One region of the Gordonia sp. UCD-TK1 genome, then DNA from elsewhere that is predicted to be linked to it. Evidence: predicted binding sites of a transcription regulator. Region 1 holds the regulator's gene; the other holds the start of a gene.
What was found. The regulator LexA, encoded in region 1, represses DNA repair genes until DNA is damaged. The targets are predictions, from matches to a motif close to CGAACANNTGTTCG.
Positions count from the first base shown of each region.

Region 2: a site for LexA is predicted at 2,166-2,179, ahead of A9310_RS01095 (HNH endonuclease signature motif containing protein). Genes of this name have one in related genera too.

Region 1 covers NZ_LZMP01000001.1:35,263-46,497, reverse strand. The annotation lists gene A9310_RS00200 (phosphoenolpyruvate--protein phosphotransferase) at 1-1,140, shown strand, start outside; gene lexA (transcriptional repressor LexA) at 1,118-1,822, opposite strand; gene A9310_RS00190 (LysM peptidoglycan-binding domain-containing protein) at 2,047-2,586, shown strand; gene nrdR (transcriptional regulator NrdR) at 2,686-3,186, shown strand; gene hrpA (ATP-dependent RNA helicase HrpA) at 3,160-7,146, opposite strand; gene A9310_RS00175 (aspartate aminotransferase family protein) at 7,229-8,479, shown strand; gene A9310_RS00170 (alkyl hydroperoxide reductase) at 8,646-9,179, opposite strand; gene A9310_RS00165 (peroxiredoxin) at 9,191-9,778, opposite strand; gene A9310_RS00160 (hydrogen peroxide-inducible genes activator) at 9,904-10,836, shown strand; gene A9310_RS00155 (RNA helicase) at 10,833-11,235, opposite strand, start outside.
Region 2 covers NZ_LZMP01000001.1:232,255-236,199, reverse strand. The annotation lists gene A9310_RS01110 (molybdopterin-dependent oxidoreductase) at 1-753, shown strand, start outside; gene A9310_RS01105 (thioesterase family protein) at 827-1,315, shown strand; gene A9310_RS01100 (hypothetical protein) at 1,315-2,004, shown strand; gene A9310_RS01095 (HNH endonuclease signature motif containing protein) at 2,194-3,897, shown strand.

The sequences.
Region 1 (11,235 bases):
CACACCGCGATCATCGCGCGCCAGCTGGGGATCCCGTGCGTGGTGGCGGTGGCCGACCTGGACGAGATCGAGCCCGGCACAACCGTTCTCGTCGACGGCAGCACCGGGCGGATCGAGGTGGAGCCCGATGCGGAGGCGGCCCGGGCTCGCGTCGACGAGGATCGGCGGCATGCCGCACTCGTCGCCGGCTGGACCGGTCCGGGGCAGACCGCCGACGGGGTCGCCGTGGCGGTGCTCGCCAACGTCGCCGACGGATCGTCGGCACGCGCCGCGGCCGGGTACCCCGTCGAGGGCGTCGGGCTCTTCCGCACCGAACTCGCGTTCCTCGAGCGTGCCGACGAACCGTCGGTGGACGAGCAGGCCGCGATCTACCGGGAGGTGCTCGATGCGTTCGACGGGCAGAAGGTGGTCATCCGCACCCTCGACGCCGGGTCCGACAAACCGCTCCGGTTCGTGACCCATCCCGACGAATCGAACCCAGCGCTCGGCGTGCGGGGCGATCGGATCGCGCTGGCGCACCCCGAGATCCGCGCGCATCAGCTCGACGCGATCGCGCAGGCCGCGTCGGGGTCGGCCGTCGCGCCGTGGGTCATGGCGCCGATGATCGCCTCGCCGGCGGAGGCGCGCACCTTCGCCGCCGAGGTCCGCGGCCGTGGTCTGGTCGCCGGGGTGATGATCGAGGTGCCCGCGGCGGCGATCCTGGCCGAAGCCGTCCTCGCCGAGGTGGACTTCGTGTCCATCGGCACCAACGATCTGACCCAGTACACGATGGCGGCCGACCGGATGTCGGCCGATCTCGCCGGACTGACCGACCCGTGGCAACCGGCCGTGTTGAGCCTCATCGCGGGTGTCGCGGCAGCGGGTGCACGTCAGGGAAAGCCGGTCGGGGTGTGCGGCGAGGCCGCCGCCGATCCGAACCTCGCCTGCGTGCTCGTCGGTCTCGGGGTCACCTCGCTGTCCAGCGCGCCGGCTGCTGCGGCGGCCGTGGGGGCCCGGCTCGGCGAGGTGTCCGCACCGGACTGCCGGGCCGCCGCCGAGGCTGCCCTGTCCACCTCGGATCCCGCCGCGGCGCGCGAGGCGGCCGCGGCGGTGCTCGACGGTTCGGTCGGTGGAGAGGTCAGACTCGCCGCATCACGGTGACGACCTTGCCGAGGATGACGGCATCGTTGCCCGGGATCGGATCGAACAGTTCGTTGTGCGGCATGAGCCAGACGTTCGGGCCCTGACGCTTGAAGGTCTTCACGGTGGCCTCGCCGTCGATCATGGCCGCGACGATGTCGCCGTTGTCGGCGACGTTCTGCTGCCGGACCACGACCCAGTCGCCGTCGCAGATCGCGGCGTCGATCATCGACTCGCCGACGACGCGCAACAGGAAGAGCGATCCCTCGCCGACGAGCTCACGGGGCAGTGGGAAGACGTCCTCGACGGCCTCCTCGGCCAGGATCGGACCGCCGGCCGCGATACGGCCGAGAACCGGCACGAAGGTCGGCTCGGGAAGCTGGCCGGCCGTCGGGGTGTCCGGCGACGGGGTGTCACTCGGGGCGATGTTGACCGCACGGGGACGGTTCGCGTCGCGCTTGAGCAGCCCCTTGCGTTCCAGCGTCCGCAACTGATGGGCCACCGATGACGTCGAGGCCAGGCCGACCTCGTCGCCGATCTCCCGGATGCTCGGCGGATAACCGCGCTCGCGCACCGAGCGGCGGATCACCTCCAGGACCCCGGCCTGTCGCGGGGTGAGTGAGGCCTCGGCGGCGGCGGCGTCGAACGGGGCCTCGTCGTCGGCGCCCCGCGCTCGGCCGCGCCTATCGCCGGTGTCACTCATGTTCGGTTCCTCTCGTCTTCGGAACGTGCTGGTAGATGGCTTGCGCCGGGTCCGAGCCTAGCGGAGTGCGACCGGCACCTCAAACATTTGTTCGATGTGTCGCGAGACTTTGTCGGGACGTCGTGCTACAAATTCGAACATCAGTGCATCGAACATCTGATCGATGTTCGAACACCGACCACCACACCCGCACGATCCCAGACACCCGAACACCGGAGGGCACCATGCGCACCGCCACTCTCGTCGCTCCCGTCCGCACCGACCGTCCCGACGCCGTCCGGCCGCGCACCGACCGCGCCGATCGCGTCCGGACCCGCGCCCCGCTGTCCGACGGCGGCCGACCGGTCGACAACCGGCCGGCCGGCACCCGGCCGCGGGGGGCATCGCCGGTGACCCCGCGGGTGGGCGGTACCCACTGTGGCTCTCCGGTCGGGGTCCGGGGACGTGGCCCGGTCGGGCCCGACGCGGCGGTGTTCCGTCGCCGCCGCCGCACCGCGGTCGCGCTCCTCGCCGGTGTCGGGCTGGCGTTCGTCGTGTGGGTGTTCGGTGTCGTCGGCCAGAATTACTCGGACTCGCTGACACCGTCCGCCGTGAGTTCCGAGGTCGTCCATGTGCGCTCGGGGGACTCGCTCAGCTCGATCGCCGGCCGGGTGGCACCCGAGATGCCGCGCGAGGTCGTGATCGACGAGATCGTCGCGATGAACGATCTGGGGTCGAGCGCGCTGCAGGTGGGCCAGCCCCTGCTCACCCCCCGGTACCGCTGAGGCCGGGCGGTATCCTCGATGTCACAGGGGCCGGCCGACAAGCGGCGGGGCGCACGCTTCGGGTGCGTTCCAGCGTCCCGCGACCTGCGTGAGGACACGATGCGCTGCCCCTTCTGCAAGAACGACGACACCAAGGTCATCGACTCGCGTGTCGCAGATGAAGGGCAGGCCATCCGCCGCCGTCGCTCCTGTGTGGAGTGCGGTCGCCGGTTCTCGACCGTGGAGAGCGCCGTGCTCGCGGTGGTCAAACGCAACGGCGTGACCGAGCCGTTCAGCCGGGAGAAGGTCATGCGTGGCGTGCGGCGAGCCTGTCAGGGCCGCCACGTCGCCGAGGACGCGCTCGCGCAGCTCGCCCAGCAGGTCGAGGACACGGTGCGCGCCAGTGGATCGGCCGAGATCCCCAGCAACGAGGTCGGACTCGCCATCCTGGGCCCGCTCCGCGATCTCGACGAGGTGGCGTATCTGCGCTTCGCCTCGGTGTACCGGTCGTTCGACTCGGTGGAGGACTTCCAGCGCGAGATCGACGACCTGAAGGCGGCATCGGGATCCGGGAGCGCGCTCGCCGAACCCGTGTCAGCCGAGTCGGTCCAGAGCTCGTAGGACCCGTTTCTCCGACACCGGGAACGCGGTGCCGAGACGCTGGGCGAACAGCCCCACGCGCAACTCCTCGACGAGCCACTGCGCTTCGTCGTCGACCACCGCCCGCCGGTGCTCGGGTACCTGTTCGAGGCGTTGGGCCCACCGTTCGACGACGCGATCGACGGCGGCCACCCCGGCCTGGTCGCGTGCTGCGGACGCGGGTAGTGCCTCCAGACGTGCTTGCGCGCCGTCGAGATAGCGCGGCAGATTCTCCAGGTGGCGTCGCGCGGTAGCCGCCACGAATCCGTCGAACACGAGGTGGGCGACCTGTTCGGCGACGTCGTCGGCAGCCAGCGAACCGGCGTGCCGGTCGATCGCCGCCCGCAGCGGGGACATCCGTTCGAGGGCTGCGACGGCCAGCGAGAAGTAGTCCGGTGCGGCCGCGGCGACCCGTGGCCGGATCCGTTCGAGCAGCGCCGAGAAGGATTGTGGTGAGCGAACCGCGGCGAGCTCTGCGTCGTCGATGTCGGCGACCGTGTCCCGAATGGCCCGTCGGGTGCAGTCGGCGAGCAGTGCCTCGGTGGTCGAGTACGGGCTCTGGCTCAGGGCGAGTCGTTCGACCGGACTCAGCGAGCCGGCGATCCGCTTGTGCAGCGGAGGTATCGCGAGGTCGAGGAGGGCGACGATCCCGCGTCGCAGGAGGCGGTCCCGTGTCTCCGGGCTAGCCGCATCGACGACGACAACGCCGCGCGCGTGGCCCTTCGCGTCGGAGACCACGTCGATCGTCGGGTACCGGGTCAGCCGCTGCCCCGCGACATCGACCGTCGTCTGCTCGGCGAGCGAGCCGATCCCATCGGCGGTCCAGGTCTTATACAGGTTGCGCGACACCGTCTTCGGCGCCGCGGGCGTTCCGGTCTGCTGGAGTTCGGGCAACGAGTCGGCGCGGGCGACGATCCGTCCGGAGTCGTCGGCCACCGCGAAATGCATGCGCAGGTGCGGCGGTACCCGGTCGGTGTCGAAATCGCCCGCGGTCACCCGCATCCCGGTGATCGCCGAGAGCTCGCGGGCCAGCCCGGTGGTGAGCGGCTCCTTGCGCGGGGTGAGCCGGCCGAGCGCGAGTTCGGCGAATCGCTGCGCGGGCGACATGCTCTTGCGGAGCTGTTTCGGCAGCGACTTGACCAGTGCGGTGGCCAGTTCGGCGCGCATGCCCGGGACCGACCAGTCGAAGCCGGCCGGTCGGACATGGGGGAGCAGTGCCTGCGGGATCACGACGGTGACGCCGTCGTCGGGTGCGCCCGGTTCGAACCGGTAGCGCAGTTCGAGTCGGGTGTCGCCCTGCTGCCAGGCGCCGGGATAGTCCGTGGGGGCGACGTCGGTGCCTCCCGTGACGTCCTCGGGGCGCAGATCCAGCAGATCCGGTTCGGCCCGGCGGGCCTTCTTCCACCAGGTGTCGAAGTGCCGGGCCGAGGTGACGTCGGACGGTAGCCGCTGGTCGTAGAACTCGAAGAGCTGGTCCTCGGTGATCACGAGACCCCGGGTGCGCGTGCGGTTCTCGACGTCCGAGGCGGCCTCGAGAAGCGTGCGATTGCGGTCGAAGAAGGCGTGCTGCGTCCGCCAATCGCCCTCGACGAGAGCGTGCCGGATGAACAGCTCCCGGGAGACCACCGGGTCGATGGGGCCGTAGTCGACGCGCCGGCGGGCGACGAGCGGGACCCCGTAGAGGGTCACGCGTTCGTAGGCCATCGCCGCTCCGCGTTTCGCCGACCAATGCGGCTCGCTGTGGGTGCGCTTCACGAGATCCCCGGCGAGTTTCTCGGCCCACAGCGGATCGATCCCGGCGACGGTGTGGGCGAACAGGCGCGACGTCTCGAGGACCTCGGCCGCCATGATGAAGGCGGGCGGCTTCTTGGCGAGCGGAGAAGCGGGGAAGATCATCAGCGTGGTGTTGCGCGCACCGGTGAACTCGCGGCCCTCGGTGTTGCGGGCGGCGATGTTGCTGAGCAACCCGGACAGGATGGATCGGTGGACGGCGTCGGCGTCGAGTTCGGTGGGCGCGACCGACCAGTCGAGGTTCTTGACGATCTCGGTCAGCTGCCGGTGGAGGTCCTGCCACTCCCGGATGCGCAGGAAGTGGAGGTACTCGCGCTCACACATGCGCCGAAAGCGGCTGCCGGACAACTCCTTGCGCTGTTCGCCGAGGTACCGCCACAGCTCCACGTAGGACAGGAAGTCCGACTGCGGGACGACGAAGCGCCGGTGCTGGGCGTCGGCGGCCTCCCGGTGCTCGGCCGGCCGTTCCCGTGGATCGGGGAGCGACATCGCGGCGGCGATCACGAGAAGGTGGTCGAGACAACCCAGTTCGTGTCCGGCGATGAGCATCCGGGCGACCCGGGGATCGACCGGGATCCGCGACATCGACCGGCCGATCGGGGTCAGTCGCGGGGGCCCGCCCTCGCGCGGGACGGTGATGGCGCCGAGTTCGGTGAGAACACCCATACCGTCGCGGATCGCGCGGTCGTCGGGCGGCTGGACGAACGGGAACTCGGCGATCTCACCCAGTTTCAGCGAGGTCATCTGGAGGATGACCGCCGCGAGGTTGGTGCGCAGGATCTCCGGGTCGGTGAAGGCCGGCCGGGAGTCGAAGTCGTTCTCGCTGTAGAGACGGATGCAGACGCCCGGGGCGACACGACCGCATCGACCGGCCCGCTGCCGGGCACTGGCCTGTGAGACCGGTTCGATGGGAAGACGATTGACCTTGGTCCTGGTCGAGTACCGACTGATACGGGCGGTGCCGGTGTCGATGACGTAGCGGATGCCGGGCACGGTCACCGACGTTTCGGCGACGTTGGTCGCCAGCACGATCCGGCGTCCGTCGGAGGGGGAGAACACCTTCTGCTGCTCGGCGATCGAAAGTCGCGCATAGAGCGGCACGATCTCGGCACCGGGACCCTTGCTGCCGCCGGTTCGTCGACGGAGCGCCTCGGCGGTCTCTCGGATGTCCCGTTCGGTGGGCAGGAACACGAGGATGTCGCCGCGGCCACCGGCCCACAGTTCGTCGACGGCGGCGTCGATGCCCTGGATCTGGTCGAGATCCGCATGTTCGCCGCCGCCGGCGTCGTCCCCGTCGTCGGGGCGTTCCTGCAGGCTCAGCGGTCGATACCGGATCTCGACCGGATAGGTGCGTCCGGATACCTCGATGACCGGGACCGAGGTCTTCGGCGTGCTGAAATGCCGTGCGAAGCGCGCCGGTTCGATCGTCGCCGAGGTGATGATCACCTTCAGATCGGGGCGTCGGGGCAGCAGGCGGCGCAGATAGCCGAGGATGAAATCGATGTTGAGGCTGCGCTCGTGGGCCTCGTCGATGATGAGGGTGTCGTAGCGGCGCAGCATGGGGTCGGTGGCGATCTCGCGGAGCAGGATGCCGTCGGTCATGACCCGGACGAGGGTGTCGGCGCCCGACCGGTCGGTGAACCGGACGGAGTAGCCCACCGCGTCGCCGAGTTCGGTGTCGGTCTCGTCGGCGATGCGCTTGGCGACCGAGCTCGCGGCGATGCGCCGGGGCTGGGTGTGCCCGATCGACCCGCGGATGCCACGCCCGAGTTCGAGGCAGATCTTGGGGAGCTGGGTGGTCTTGCCCGAGCCGGTCTCGCCCGCGACGACCACGACCTGGTGGTTGCGGATCGCCTCGGCGATCTCGTCGCGTGCGGCGGAGACCGGTAGTTCGTCGGGGAAGCGCATAATCGGCACGGTCGCGCGCCGCCGGTCGAGACGGGCGCGTGCCTTGTCGACATCGGCGACCAACTGTCGCCACTTCGCGGCATCCGGGCGCGCGGCGAGCCGATCGATGCGACGACGCAACCGGTCGGCGTCGACGAGGCCCACGTCGTCGAGTGCGCGGAGCAGATCCGAGCGGGGGATGTCCGATGCAGCGGTGTCCGGTGGAGACGGGGACGGGTCAGGTGACGAGGACGGGGCCGACATGATCACTCCAGGATATGGGGAAGCGCCGAGGCCGGTTCACCCCAGTGGCCGCGTGGGCCGCGTGGACCGGCATCATGGGGCCATGGCTGATGGTTCGAGCACTGGTACTGGATCGTTGTGGCACGGTTTCGCCGACATGGGTGCGGTGACCGCGAGCGGGCCGTTCGTCGTGACCAGGGGAGAGGGTGCGCGGATCTTCGACCGCGACGGCAACTCCTACCTGGATGCGACCGCCGGACTGTGGTTCACCAACGTCGGGCACGGCCGGACCGAGATCGCCGATGCCGTCGCGCGCCAGCTCGGCACCCTCGCGCACTACTCCAACTTCGGTGACTTCGCGAGCGACGTCACCCTGCAGCTCGCCGAGGAGCTCGGCGCCATCGCGCCGGTACCCGGATCGAAGATCTTCTTCACCTCCGGCGGCAGCGACTCCATCGACACCGCGGTCAAACTCGCCCGCCGCTACTGGGTGGAGCAGGGCCGCGAATCCAAGCGGGTCGTCGTCAGCCGCACCAAGGCCTATCACGGGATGCATGCCGCGGGTACCTCGCTGGCGGGCATCCCGCTCAACCACGACGGCTACGGCGAACTCATGCACGACGTCCAGAACGTCGAATGGGACGACGCGAAGAGCCTGCTCGGTCTCATCGAGCGCGTGGGCGCCGACAACATCGCCGCGTTCTTCTGCGAGCCCATCATCGGGGCCGGCGGCATCTATCTCCCGCCGGAGGGCTACCTCGCCGAGGTGCGGGACATCTGCCGCGACCACGACATCCTCTTCGTCGTCGACGAGGTCGTCACCGGCTTCGGCCGCATCGGCGGCGAATCCTGGTTCGCCTCCGCACGATTCGGCCTCGAACCGGACATGATCACCACTGCCAAGGGGCTCACCTCGGGGTATGTCCCGATGGGCGCGGTGTTCATCGCACCGCGGATCGCCGAGCCGTTCTTCGCCGGTGGCGTCTGGTGGCGGCACGGGTACACCTACGGCGGCCACGCGGGCGCGGCGGCGGCGGCCCTCGCGAACCTCGAGATCATCCGGCGAGAGAACCTGCTCGCCGAGGCGACACGGCTCGAGGGCGACCTCGCCGCCGCGCTGTCGCCGCTCGCCGACCTCGACACGGTCGCCGAGGTCCGGACCGGACTCGGCGCGGTCACCGCGGTACAGCTGGCTGACCCCGCGACGGCCCCGGCGACGGTGGTCAAGCTGCGCGAACACGGGGTGAGCACCCGCGCCGCAGGTCAAGGGGCGCTGCAGATCTCGCCCGCGTTCGTGATGACGACCGCCGAGGTCGGCGAACTCGCCGACCGGATGCGCGCGGCGCTGAGCTGACCCTGGGGCGCCCGTTCGTGCTGCTCCCTGAGGAGCGCCTGGAGCTTGCGGAGGGCGCGTCTCGTTCTGCTCCCTGAGGAGCGCATGGAGCTTGCGGAGGGCGCGTCACGAAGGGGCCCGGCTGCGTAGCGCAGCCGGGCCCCGTCGTCGTCTCACATGCGACGGATCAGGCGTTGGCGAGCACCTCGGTGGTCGCGATTGCCTGGGCGACACCGCTGACGATCGACGCGACCTTGAGCGCCTCGAGGATCGCCTCACGGTCGACGCCGGCCTCGCGCAGGGTGTTCTCGTGCGCGGCGACGCAATGACCGCAGCCATTGATCGAGGACACCGCGAACGACCACAGCTCGAAAGCGGCCTTGTCGACGCCGGGGTTGCCGATGATGTTCATCCGCAGGCCCGGACGCAGGTCGTCGTACTTGCCGTCGAGGAAGCCGCGACCCCGGTAGAACACGTTGTTCATACCCATGATCGACGCGGCGCCGAGCGCGGCGTTGTAGGCCTCGGCGGACAGTGTGTCGGCGGCCTCGTCGGCGATCTCGCTGAGCACCTTCGCATTTCGCGTGGCGGCAGCGGTCGACAGCAGGGTGCCCCACAGCTGCTCCTCGGTCAGCGCGGTGGTGCGGCTGATCGAACCCAGGTTGAGCTTGAGGTCCTTGGCGTACTCGGGAAGTGCTTCCTTCAGATTGTCGATGCTCATCTGCTCTCCTCTCAGACGCCGGCCGTCATGAGCTCGCCGGCGTCGATCGTCGGGTCACCCTTCTTCCAGTTGCAGGCGCACAGTTCGTCGGACTGCAGTGCGTCGAGGACGCGCAGGACCTCGTCGACGTTGCGGCCCACGGAGCCCGCGGTGACCGACACGAACTGGATCTCGTTGTTCGGGTCGATGATGAAGGTGGCGCGGTCGGCGACGCCGTCCGCATTGAGAACGCCTGCCGCGGTGGCGAGTTCGCGCTTGAGGTCGCTCAGCATCGGGAACGGGAGGGTCTTGAGGTCCTCGTGCTGTGCGCGCCACTGAAAGTGGACGAACTCGTTGTCCACCGAGGCGCCGAGCACCTGGGTGTCGCGGTCGGCGAACTCGTCGTTCAGCTTGCCGAACGCGGCGATCTCGGTCGGGCAGACGAAGGTGAAGTCCTTCGGCCAGAAGAACACGACGCGCCACTGACCGGGGTGATCGTCGGACGACACGGTGGTGAAGTAGTCGTCGGGCTGCTGGGCATTGACCTTGCTGAGGTCGCCACCGATGACGGCGGTGAGGTTGTAGGCAGGGAACTGGTCACCGATGGTGAGCAGGGCCATGTATCGCTCCTTCAGCTGGTGAATGTACGGAATCTGCGCGCGAATGAGTTTCGCGACGTACGGGTACCATCGTGCCGGATTCCGGTCGAAAACGAAACGTGATTACTAGCACTACACTGATAAGCATGTCCGATAGAACTTATCAGCCGACCGTGGCCGGGTTGCGTGCCTTCGTCGCACTCGCGCATCGACGCCACTTCGGCACTGCGGCAGCCGATCTCGGTGTCAGTCAACCGTCGCTGTCGCAGGCGTTGTCGGCGTTGGAGTCCGGTCTCGGTGTGACCCTCGTCGAACGCACCACGCGGCGTGTCCTGTTGACCGCCGAGGGAGACGAACTCCTCCCGCGAGCGATCGCGGTGACCGAGGCCATGGACGAGTTCACCTCGGCGGCCGCCGGAACGGGCCGTCCGCTCAGCGGGCCGCTGCGGCTGGGGGTCATCCCGACGGTGGCGCCCTACGTCCTGCCGACGCTGCTGCGCGGACTCGGGCGACGGCTCCCGGACCTCGTACCCCGGGTGGTGGAGGAACAGACCGCCCGCCTCATCGAACAACTGCGCACCGGCACGCTCGACGTCGCGCTGCTCGCTCTCCCCGTCGACATGCCCGGCATCGTCGAAGTTCCCATCTATCGTGAGGATTTCGTTCTCGCACTCCCGTCCGGTCACGCGCTGGCCGGACGCCGCCGCGTCGATCCCACGGCGCTCGCCGACCTGCCGCTCCTCCTCCTCGACGAGGGGCACTGTCTGCGCGATCAGGCGCTCGAGGTGTGCCGGCTCGCGGGCGTGCGGCCCGATCTGGGTCAGACCCGGGCCGCCTCGCTGACCACCGCGGTGCACTGCGTCGTCGGCGGTCTCGGCGTGACGCTCATCCCGCAGACGGCGGTGGCCTCCGAGACGGCGTCGGGTGATCTGGCCACCGCGACCTTCGCGGCCCCGCGGCCGGGGCGGCGGATCGGCCTGGTCTTCCGGGCGTCCGCGCGCCACGACGAGGCCTACCGCGAACTGGGCTCTCTCATCGGCGATCTCGTCGGCGCGACCGGTGCCGTGACCGCGCTCTAGACCGTGCCGCCGGCCATCTCGGCCGCGGCCGCCTGTGCGGCGAGAGCCTCCCACTCGTCGACGAGACTCGAGTCGACCTCACGGACCATGGTGCCCAGCTCCTCGACGATCCGCTCGATCTCGGGGGTCACGACGCTCGTCGGAACGCCTTGCCGGAGAACGCGATAGCAGTCCGACAGATAGCGCAGCAGCACGCCCTCGCTGCGCGCCAGCCCGTACGCGGAGATCAGCTCGGTGAAGGTCATGGCCTTCTCCAGCATCTCGCGGAGCACCGACTTCGGCGCCGGCGGGAACGACGACACCCACGGGTGCCCGCGACGATAGATGTCGAACGCGGCGAAGATCTCCTCGGCCAGCGGCTGCGGCCAGGTGATCTCCTCCAGGCGCGACATCCGCTCC
Region 2 (3,945 bases), 190 kb from region 1:
GTCGACGAACAGGTCATCGCGGCCACGCTGTCCAAGGAGGTCACCGACCCCTATTCGCCCGTCGCCGGCCGTGACGTCGCCTCGCTCGTCGCGATGTTGCCCGACGCGCCCGGACACCAGCGTCGTCTGGACATGCTGTTCCGCCTCGGGGCGTACGGCGACGCCTTCGGCTCCCGGGACGGCCTCACGTTCGCGGATGTGCTGGCCGCACCGCACGGCATCGACCTGGGACCGATGCGGCCGCGCCTGCCCGGGGTGCTCCGCACGGCATCCGGCAAGATCGAACTCGCTCCCGACCCGCTCATCGGCGACCTCGCGCGCCTGAGCGCAGCGGTGGACGCCGGGGGCGACCCGGCGCCGGCCGCCGACGGCAGCCTGCTGCTGGTCGGCCGCCGCCACCTGCGGTCGAACAACAGCTGGATGCACAATCTCCCGGCCCTCACCGGCGGTACCAATCGCTGCACCCTGCTCATGCATCCCGACGATGCCGACCGACTCGGCATCTCCGACGTCGCCAAGGTCCGTGGTGCGGGCGGTTCGCTGACCGTCCCCGTCGAGATCACCACCGACATCCGGCCCGGGGTCGCGTCGCTGCCGCACGGGTGGGGTCATGATGTCGACGGCATCAGACTGGGCGTCGCTGCCGCCGAGCCGGGTGTGAACGTGAACGACCTGAACGACGGCGCCCTGCTGGACCCGCTCTCGGGGACCGTCGTCCTCAACGGTCTGCCGGTGGAGATCGCGCCTGCTTGACCGGGTCGGGTAGTGCGTAGGGTTGGGCCGGGGTGGCCGCGCTGGCCGCCCGCCGACACCGATCTGACAGGGGATGACGCACGTGCTCAACGAGGACGCCGGGACCACGACCGCTGACGGATACCTGGTCAAGGTGCCGGTGCGCTGGTCGGACATGGATGTCTACGCGCACATCAACCACGCCCGGATGGTGACGTTGCTCGAAGAGGCGCGCATTCCCTGGCTCTTCTACGACGGCCGACCGACCGCGCCCCTGCGCGACGGCTGCCTCGTCGCCGACCTACACGTGAGATATCAAGCGCAGCTGCGTCATTCCGAGGGGCCGATCGAGGTCACCATGTTCGTCGAACGCCTGCGGGCCGTCGACTTCACCGTCGGCTACGAAGTGCGCGCGGCGGGTGCCGACCCCGCCTCTCGCCCCGCCGTGGTCGCCAGCACACAGCTCGTCGCCTTCGACGTGGCGGCCCAGCGCATCGCCCGGCTCACCCCGGAACAGAAGGTCTACCTCGCCGGATTCCGCCGCCCTGCCGGGGAATCGGCCACACGCGGCGGGCCGAGTTGATGGAGCGGTTCATCGAGTTCGCGTCCTCGGACCGGTCGAACGCCCTCGCGTTCCTCTCGCACGCAGTACGTCTCGACGATGCCGCCGTCGTCCGGGTGGTCGCGCGTTCGGACGGTCTGGTGGCCTTGTGGGCACATACCGGGTTCGACGTCCTCGCCACCCGATCGGTGACCGGACGAATCGCGCCGACCGACATCGTGTGCGACGCTTCGACACTGCGTGCGACCGTCGAATCGGCCGGCCCGGGCACGGCGGTCGATCCCGGTTTCTCCCTCGACAGTGCCTGGCGCGGAGCGCTTCCCGCTGCGGTCGGGTTCCGACACATCGACGACGTACCCGCCCGCAGCGTGGTCGAACTGTCCCGGGAAGGCGCCCGGGTGGCGCGCGAGGAGGGGAGCGGGCACGGTCCCGCAACGGGTCTGCTCGATCAGGATGTCCTCGAGGTCACGTCGGAGGAGGGTGCGCTGCGGGCCGCGGTGAGCATGCGATCGGTCTTCGCCCTGACCGGCATGGGATTCATCCGCGACGCGGACGGACGAGCGGTCACCGAGACCTCCGACACCGGGGCGATCGCAGCCGACGAACCGGTACGAATCCGGATGTCGGCGGCGTGGATTCGGATCGATGCACGCTTCGGCTCGGTGTATCAGCGCCGGCACCGCGATCTCGCGGTCACCGTCCTGAACTAAACGGTGTGTCTCACGATGATCTCTCTTGTCGCCTGAGCTCCAGCCATGGTGATTCGCACTGGCCGCCACGCAGACACGATTATCTCGAAGTCGGAGGCCTGTCAGTACGTCGTGGTTCGATTTGTAGGACGTCCGGGACTTGGAAAAATCAAGCCTTGACTCGAACATATTTTCGAGTACGATGGTGTCATGTCATCGGGGGCGGGGGCCGGATCCACGGCGGTGGACCCATCACAGGAGTCCGTCGAACCGCGCTTTCGTCCCGACCATGAACTCTCCGCATCCGAACTCGTCGAGGTCCTCAACCACTGCGCGGGCTTGGCGGCAGCGTCCGCGCATCGAATGATGGTCGTTGCCAGCCTCATTCACGATGAACGCGAGATGGATTACGCGCAGCGCCGCGCCGAGACGCACAGCGGCGAACTCGACTCCATCGAAGCCTTCGAGCACCTATCAGCGCGAGTGGCCGCCGGCGAGAACCCCTACGAGCAGTTCGGGCCCAACGGTCTCGAACAAGCCATCGCCGAAGTCGGCGCCACCCTCACCGTGACACCGGCCGAGGCGAAAGACCTCATCGAGGCCGGCGACGCACTGCGCTACCGACTCTCCTTCACCGGGCACGCACTGGCGTGCGGTCGAATCGACAAGCGCCGCTTCCTCATCGCTCTCAAGCGCACCGATCTCATCACCGACGACGAAGAGATGCAGACCGTCGACGCCCATCTCGCCGAAGCGATCTTCGCCCGCCCACCGATGTCGACGGCCCGGTTCACCGCCATGGTCGATTCGATCGTCGCCAAGTGGGCACCCGACGCGATCCGCCGACGCAAGGAGCGAGTGAAGTCCGACCGCAAGGTGACGGTCACCCCCGATCGGTTCACGCCGGGGCAGTCCCGGATCTCCGGGACGCTGCCCGATGCTGATGCCGCCGAGTTCGACGCCCGCCTGACGGCGATGGCCACCGCGGTCCACGCCGGTGACCCTCGAAAGTTGGCCAATCGCCGGGTCGATGCCCTCAAAGCACTTTCGCGCGGCGAAGCCGCCATCACCTGCCTATGCGACGACTGTCGACCTGCCGCAACCGAACCCGACACAGCACCAGATTTCGACCCAGCGACAGTGGATACCGCCGAGCCGCCTGCACCAGCTGCTGAGATGGTGGATGCGGACACCTTCGTCGACCCGTCAGCCCCCGACACCGCTGCCGATGACCCGGCCGCGCCGACCGACTCGGCGTCGGACTCGCTGGCGCCGCGCGCGACCTTTCACATCGTGGTGAACCTGTCGACCCTGATCGGTCTCGACGACGATCCCGCGTTCCTCGACCGCCATGGCATCATCGACGCCGACACCGCGCGAGAACTCCTCGCCGAAGCGCGACGCACCTACATCCATCCCGCGCCGACCCCCGCCGCGCCACTGGCATCGGCTCCCGAGGCAGACAGTTCGACAACGCGGTACACCCCGTCGAAGAAGCTGCAGGCGCTGGTGCGTGCCGGCGAACTGTGCTGCACCTTCCCCGGCTGCAACGCCCCGGTCTGGCAGATCGACCTCGACCACACCGAACCCTTCGACCACGCCGACCCGCGTCGCGGTGGCCCGACCGATGCGCGCAACCTCAAACCGCTGTGCCGCTTCCATCACCGCATCAAGACCTTCACCAGCTGGCAGGACCACCAAGACGAGTCCCGCACCGCCTGGTTCACCACCCCCACCGGGCACATGTTCGTCGGCAACGCCTTCAGCGGACGCGACCTGTTCAACAAGCTCTTCCCCAGACGATCACCCGATCACCCCGCCCGCGACCGACTCACCAAGCAGCGCGACAACGACTTCCGACGCCACCAACGCGCCGAGAAGCGCTGGAACGACGCCAACCCGCCGCCCTTCTAGCAGCGTTTCACGATTGTCTTGCTTGCTATCGACGGCGGTGAGGTGCCT